Regions from separate parts of the Bradyrhizobium sp. B124 genome, predicted to be linked through region 3. Evidence: predicted binding sites of a transcription regulator. Region 3 holds the regulator's gene; each other region holds the start of a gene.
The links. The regulator PhoB, encoded in region 3, activates phosphate uptake and scavenging genes when phosphate is short. The targets are predictions, from matches to a motif close to TGTCATNNANCTGTCAT.
Positions count from the first base shown of each region.

Region 1 (2,267 bases), 1.7 Mb from region 3:
CCTGATGATCTTGATCAGGGCATCCTCGAGCGGGTGGCTGCCGGGCGCGCCGCAGCCATTGGCGATCGCCTGGGCATTGTTCCAGGTCGGATTCTTGGTTTCCGGATAGACCGCGATCGAACGTCCCGTCGTCTTGCTCTTGGCTTTGGCGATGTCGATGATGTCCTGGAAACTGATGATCGGAAACTTGCCGTTGAACAGTTTTGGCCGTTCGTTGGCGGCATCATAGGTGGTGCCGGCGATCCAGGTCTTCAGCTCGTCCATGGTGAAATCGGTGATCGACCAATCATTGGTGTGGTCGTCGCCATCGACGATGAGCGCCTTCAGCACCGATTTGGGATCGGCCGGATCGATGAGGTCGGTGGGATATTCGGCCGGCCCGCTGGTCGGCGTTTGCGCCCATTTCACCTTGACGGGAACGCCCGGCGCGGTGCGCTTGCGCTTCGCGACTTCCGCATTGGTCTTCGCCGCTTCGGCAACGTTGGTGTTGTCGCCGAGCCACGGATTGTGGCGCGCCACCAGCACGCAATCCTTGGTCAGATGCAGGTCCTCTTCGAGCGCGTCGGTGCCGAGGTCGGCGGCCAGCTCGTACGAGGCCTCGGTCTCCTCGGGCACCAGGCCCGGCACGCCGCGATGCCCGATCACGAGCGGCTGCTTGCCGTCGACGGTCAGGAACGGCTTGGCGCCGGCCGGCGCCGGGCGGGTTTGCGCTGACGCCATCGACGGCAGCAGGACCGCCAAAGCCGCCGCGCCGAGCAGCATCGCGCCAACATGCATCTTCCGTCGCGAACGAATCTGCCTCACGGCCAAGTCTCCATCTTTTGCGCGGCATCGGGGCGATGCCATGAGGGCCGAGCCCAACAGGACCGACGCTGTTGTCTTCTTGTCGCAATCTTCTGACAGTCCGATGACTATTCGGCGAGGCCGGCAGACACAAGCTTCCGCGTCGGGCCGGAGGGCGACAGCACGCACCTCATTGCGGCTCGCGACCGGGCGCGGCGCGTTGTCAACGCTCGATCCGGACGCTCATGCCGGGTTCGAGACCTTCCGCGGCGCCTGCGGGGTCGAGACGCAGGCGCAGCGTGTTGCGGTCGTGATCGCCGATCACACGCTCGGCCTGCCAGGTGGCAAACACCCCGAGCGGCCGCAACTCGGTGATGGCAGCCTTGGCGGCGGCGCCGGAACCGTTCGGTATCACGCTCACGGTCTTGCCCATCGCAAGACCGTCGAGATGGTCCTCGCGCACGTTGAACGACAGCCATTGCTTGCCGGCCGCCGCGATCATCAGGATCGGCTGACCCGCACGAACGTTCTCGCCCACTTCCGCCGCGATCACGCTGACCACGCCGTCGACCGGCGCGCGCAGCACCATCTTGTCGAGACGGCGCTCGAGCACCGCGACGGCAGCCGCGGCCGCCTGCACCTGTGCGTCGGCGATGGCGCGCTCCTCTTTGGTCGGCCCCGCCATGGCGGCATCGTAATTCGCCTGGGCCGCCGCCACGCCGGCGCGCGCGGCGGCAACGTCGTTCTCGGCCTGGTCGAGCGCCTGCTGGGTTTCAAAGCTCTGGCTCGCCAGCGTGGTGATCCGCTTGAGCTGGGTCTCCACATAGTCGAGCCGTGAATTGGCCTTGGAGATCGCGGCTTTCAGCGAGTCGATCTGCTCGCGGCGTACGCCGGCATAGACGTTGTTGCGGTTCGCCACCGCGGCGGCATGCGCGGCCCGCGCCTGGTCGGCCTGCGCGCTCAACTCGACCGCGGAGAGTTTGGCGAGGACGTCGCCCGCGTGCACCTTGGCGCCTTTCTCGACTGCGATCGACACCAGCTGGCCGTTCACTTCCGGCTCGATCCTGACCTCGGTCGAGCGGACCACGCCGACGATTGCAGGGGCCGGCGTTGCGCGGCTCTCGGCGTAGATCAGCGCGCCCGCGACGAGCCCAAGCGGGATCGCGACAATGGCGATGCGCCTAGCGTTGGGCATCTTGCTGTCCTCTCTTGAACACCAGCGCGGAGATCACGGCGAGCACGAAATAGCCCAGTGCCAGGCACCACAGCCTCAGCCAGTCATGCGAGACCTCCCAGATGCTGGCGCCGAGCTGGTTGATGCGCACGAGGCCGTCGATCGCCGAGTCGGCCGGAAACAGCCGGCCGAGTGCCGTGGCCGCAGGGGGGATGGCCTCGCGCGGCCATGCGAAGCCGGCGGTGAAGAACTGCGGCAGGCTGGTCGCCAGCAGCAAAATGGTGGCGTTCTCCGGCCGCGTGAACCAGGC
Region 1 is NZ_CP152413.1:3,078,913-3,081,179, reverse strand. It holds gene AAFG13_RS14900 (glycerophosphodiester phosphodiesterase family protein) at 1-804, opposite strand, end outside; gene AAFG13_RS14895 (efflux RND transporter periplasmic adaptor subunit) at 1,007-1,978, opposite strand; gene AAFG13_RS14890 (ABC transporter permease) at 1,965-2,267, opposite strand, start outside.
Region 1: a site for PhoB is predicted at 897-913, ahead of AAFG13_RS14900 (glycerophosphodiester phosphodiesterase family protein). Genes of this name have one in related genera too.

Region 2 (2,267 bases), 3.7 Mb from region 3:
GTCGGCGCCCTTCACGGTGAGGCCGACATCCATCTTCCTGACGTCGTCGAGCGAGAAGGTCGCGTCGAACAGCCGCAGCAGCGGGCCGATCGCGCAGGAGGCGTTGTTGTCCTTGGCCTTCGACAGCAGGAGCGCCGAGCGGCCCTCGAAATCGCGCAGGTTGACGTCGTTACCGAGCGCAGCGCCGACGATCTTGCCGGCGCCGGAGACGACAAGCACGACCTCCGGCTCCGGATTGTTCCAGGTCGATTTCGGATGCAGGCCGGCATCCATGCCTGACCCGACCGAGGACAGCGTCGGCGCCTTGGTGAACACTTCGGCGTCGGGACCGATGCCGACCTCGAGATACTGGCTCCAGGCGTTCTGGTCGATCAGCACCTGCTTCAACCGCATCGCCTGCTCGGAGCCCGGCTTCAGCTTGGAGAGATCGTCGCCGACCAGGCGCACCACCTCCTTGCGGATAGCCTCCGCCGACGACGGGTTGCCGCGCGCCCGCTCCTCGATCACGCGCTCCAGCATCGAGATCGCGAAGGTGACGCCGGCGGCCTTCAGCACCTGCAGGTCGACCGGCGCGAGCAGATGCGGTCTTGTCGCGTCGCGACCATCGGGCGGCGTGTTGGCGAGGATGGCGTCAAAATCGCCGATGCGCTCGCCGCGCGTGGCATGCAACGCGGCCGCAGGATCGGCTTCCTCGCACAGCGCGCTCACGGTGGGGAAGCGCGCGGTGACGTCGAACACGCCGTCACCCCGCACCGCGACCACGGCGGGTCCGCCCGCCTGCGGCAGCCAGACCCGTCCGACCAGCGTGCCGGCGGTGCCGTCCTCGGGCAGGACGTCTTTTGGCGTGAGCAAAATCATCGGCGTCTCCTTTTTTGATCTTGTCATCGCTTGTTAGCACAGTCCCGCCCGCTGCGTGAAACAGAGGTCATGCCAATGTCATAGAGGGGTAACATCGCCCGTCAATGCTTCCGTCGATCCATCTAACATACTGAAAGACGGACCTTCATGACCGCCTCCGACCTCACCGACGAAGCCACCCGAGATGAAGCCTTGCGCGACGAAGCCTTGCGCGCCCGCATCCACCAGGAGATGGCCGACAGCCTCGACGAGGAACTCGAGCTGGAGCTCGACGACGTGAGGCTCGACGAGTTCGACCACGACGGGGCCGCCGGAAGCCCGTCGATCGATCGCAAGGTCTACTTCCGCGAATTGCTGCGGTTGCAGGGCGAGCTGGTCAAGTTGCAGGACTGGGTGCAGCACGAGAAGAAGAAGGTCGTCGTGCTGTTCGAGGGCCGCGATTCCGCCGGCAAGGGCGGTGTCATCAAGCGCATCACCCAGCGGCTCAACCCGCGCATCTGCCGTGTCGCGGCGCTGCCGGCGCCGAACGAGCGCGAACGCACGCAATGGTATTTCCAGCGCTACGTCTCGCATCTGCCGGCCGGCGGCGAGATCGTGCTGTTCGACCGCAGCTGGTACAACCGCGCCGGCGTCGAGAAGGTGATGGGGTTCTGCAACGACGACCAGTATGAGGAGTTCTTCAGGTCGGTGCCGGAATTCGAGCGCATGCTGATCCGCTCCGGCATCATCCTGCTGAAATACTGGTTCTCGATCACCGACGAGGAACAGGCGTTCCGCTTCTCGATGCGGATTCACGATCCGCTGAAGCAGTGGAAGCTGAGCCCGATGGATGTCGAGGCGCGGACCCGCTGGGAGCTCTACACCAAGGCCAAGGAAACGATGCTGGAGCGCACGCACCTGCAGGACTCGCCGTGGTGGATCGTCGATGCCGTCGACAAGAAGCGCGCCCGGCTGAACTGCATCTCGCACCTGTTGACCCAGATCCCGTATCAGCAGGTCACGCACCAACCGGTGGTGCTGCCGCCGCGGGTCCGCAACCCCGACTACCACCGCGGCCCGATCCCGCCGGAGATGTACGTGCCGGGAACGTATTGATCGGACCGGGCGAGACTGCGCTCCCTCGCCTCGTTCTTACGGGGAGAGGGTTGGGGTGAGGGGCTGCCTCCGCAAGTACGACGACAGACGAGCCCGCGGAGACTCCCCCTCACCCGGATTGCATCTGCGATGCGACATAGCCGAAGCTCCGCTTCGGCGTTCTTGAGAGACGGCCGCAAAAGGCGGCCTTCGCCTCTCCCCGCACGCGGGGCGAGGTGAAGAAATAGCCACCCCTCGCCTACCAATGGCGCAGGCGCGCGCACTTGCTGGCACCGGATACCGACGCTAGGCTTCCTCCGATCTGGTGCAGGGAG
Region 2 is NZ_CP152413.1:8,492,971-8,495,237, reverse strand. It holds gene AAFG13_RS39750 (fumarylacetoacetate hydrolase family protein) at 1-858, opposite strand, end outside; gene ppk2 (polyphosphate kinase 2) at 1,006-1,953, shown strand.
Region 2: a site for PhoB is predicted at 935-951, ahead of ppk2 (polyphosphate kinase 2). Genes of this name have one in related genera too.

Region 3 (2,267 bases):
CGGCCTCGTCGAGCGGATGATCACCGAGTCGGTCGACGCGCTGATCCGTCGCGACGTCGCGCTCGGCAAGCGCGTCGTCGCCGCCGACATCGAGATCGACAATCTGCAGCGCGTCATCGAAGAGCGCGCGGTGCTGACGATCGCCCGCCGCCAGCCGATGGCGATCGACCTGCGCGAAATCGTCAGCGCGATGCGCGTCGCCACCGATCTCGAGCGGATCGGCGACCTCGCCAAGAACATGGGCAAGCGCGTCGCGGCGCTGGAGAGCGATTTCCAGCCGCTGAAGCTGATCCGTGGCCTGGAGCACATGACCGACCTCGTGCTGTCGCAGGTCAAGTCGGTGCTCGACGCCTATGCCGCGCACGATCTGCCGGCGGCGATGAACGTCTGGAAGGGCGACGAGGAGGTCGATGCGATCTGCACCTCGCTGTTCCGCGAGCTGCTGACCTACATGATGGAGGATCCGCGCAACATCTCGTTCTGCATCCATCTGATGTTCTGCGCCAAGAACATCGAGCGGATCGGCGATCACGCCACCAATATCGCCGAAACCGTGTTCTACATGATCGAGGGCCAGCAGATCACCGACAAGCGCCCGAAGGGCGACATGACCAACTTTGCCACCACGGTGCCCGGTACCTAGGACATGATCCGCAGGCGCGGAGCCGGATTGTCTTCACGACAAGTCGTTTCCGCGGGGATTATGCTCAGGAAAGTAAGCGTTTCGGTTTGCGTCTGGGCAACGGATCATCACAGAGAGAGAACTTAAGCCGATGAGCGCACGCATTCTGGTAGTCGAAGACGAGGAAGCGCTGACGACACTGTTGCGCTACAACCTCGATGCGGAAGGCTACGATGTCGAGACGGTGGGGCGCGGCGACGATGCCGACACCCGCCTGAAGGAGCGCGTTCCCGACCTCGTGGTACTGGACTGGATGCTGCCGGGCCTGTCCGGCATCGAGCTGTGCCGCCGCCTGCGGGCGCGGCCCGAGACCAAGCAGCTTCCGATCATCATGCTGACCGCGCGCGGCGAGGAGAGCGAGCGCGTGCGCGGGCTTGCCACCGGCGCCGACGACTACATCGTCAAGCCGTTCTCGGTGCCGGAACTGCTGGCACGGGTGAAGGGCCTGCTGCGCCGTGCGAGCCCGGAGCGGCTTGCGACCGTGCTGACCTATGGCGACATCGAGCTCGACCGCGAAAAGCGCCGCGTGGCGCGCTCGGGACGTCCGATCGATCTCGGTCCGACCGAGTATCGGCTGCTCGAATTCTTCCTCGAGCATCCCGGCCGCGTGTTCAGCCGCGAGCAGCTGCTCGACAGCGTCTGGGGCCGCGACATCTATATCGATGAGCGTACCGTCGACGTGCATATCGGCCGCCTGCGCAAGCTGCTCAATCCGGGCCGCGAGCAGGATCCGATCCGCACCGTGCGCGGCGCCGGCTACGCGCTCGACGACCGCTTCGCGAAGGCCGAACCGCAGCCGTAAGGCTGGCCGACAATCGTAAACCACAACACGGCGTCGTCCCGGCGAACGCCGGGACCCATACGCCGCGGCCGGCGCAATCGGCAAGCGGCCAGACGACTTTCTAACAACGCCCATTCGTGGTTATGGGTCCCGGCGAACGCCGGGACGACGCCGGTGATGTGACGTAGCCCGGATGGAGCGAAGCGAAATCCAGAACTTCATTCTCCGCTTCAAACACCGCGCCGGATTACGCTTCGCTCCATCCGGGCTACGAGCCACAAAAAAATCCCCGCTTTCGCGGGGATTTGTTTTTACAGTCCAGGCAGTTTCCCGAGTGCTTACTTGATCTGTGGCTTCGCCGACGGCCGGCGGCGATCGGCGGCGGGCTGATAGGCGACGCGCGAGTGATGCGCGCAATAGGGCAGACCGGCGAGCGCCTTGCCGCCGCAGAAGAAGAATTCCGGGCTCGAGGGATCGCCGACCGGCCAATGGCAGGTGGCCTCGTTGAGCTCGAGCAGCGACAGCCGCTGGCTCATCGGCACCACGTTGTCGAAGGAGATCGGATCGGGCTCCATCTCGACCTCGAAGGCGTGCGCAAGCGCAGTGTTGCCGCGCGAGACCGGGCGCGCCACCCGCATCATGTGCTGGGCGGGGCGGGCCTTGCGCTGCCGCGGCGCGGCCGTGGAGGGGGCCTTGGCGCGGCCGGAGAGGCCGAGCCGATGCACTTTGCCGATCACGGCGTTTCGCGTCACATTGCCAAGTTCCGCCGCGATCTGGCTGGCCGAGAGGCCGGATTCCCAGAGC
Region 3 is NZ_CP152413.1:4,760,973-4,763,239, reverse strand. It holds gene phoU (phosphate signaling complex protein PhoU) at 1-643, shown strand, start outside; gene phoB (phosphate regulon transcriptional regulator PhoB) at 774-1,484, shown strand; gene AAFG13_RS22775 (GcrA family cell cycle regulator) at 1,802-2,267, opposite strand, start outside.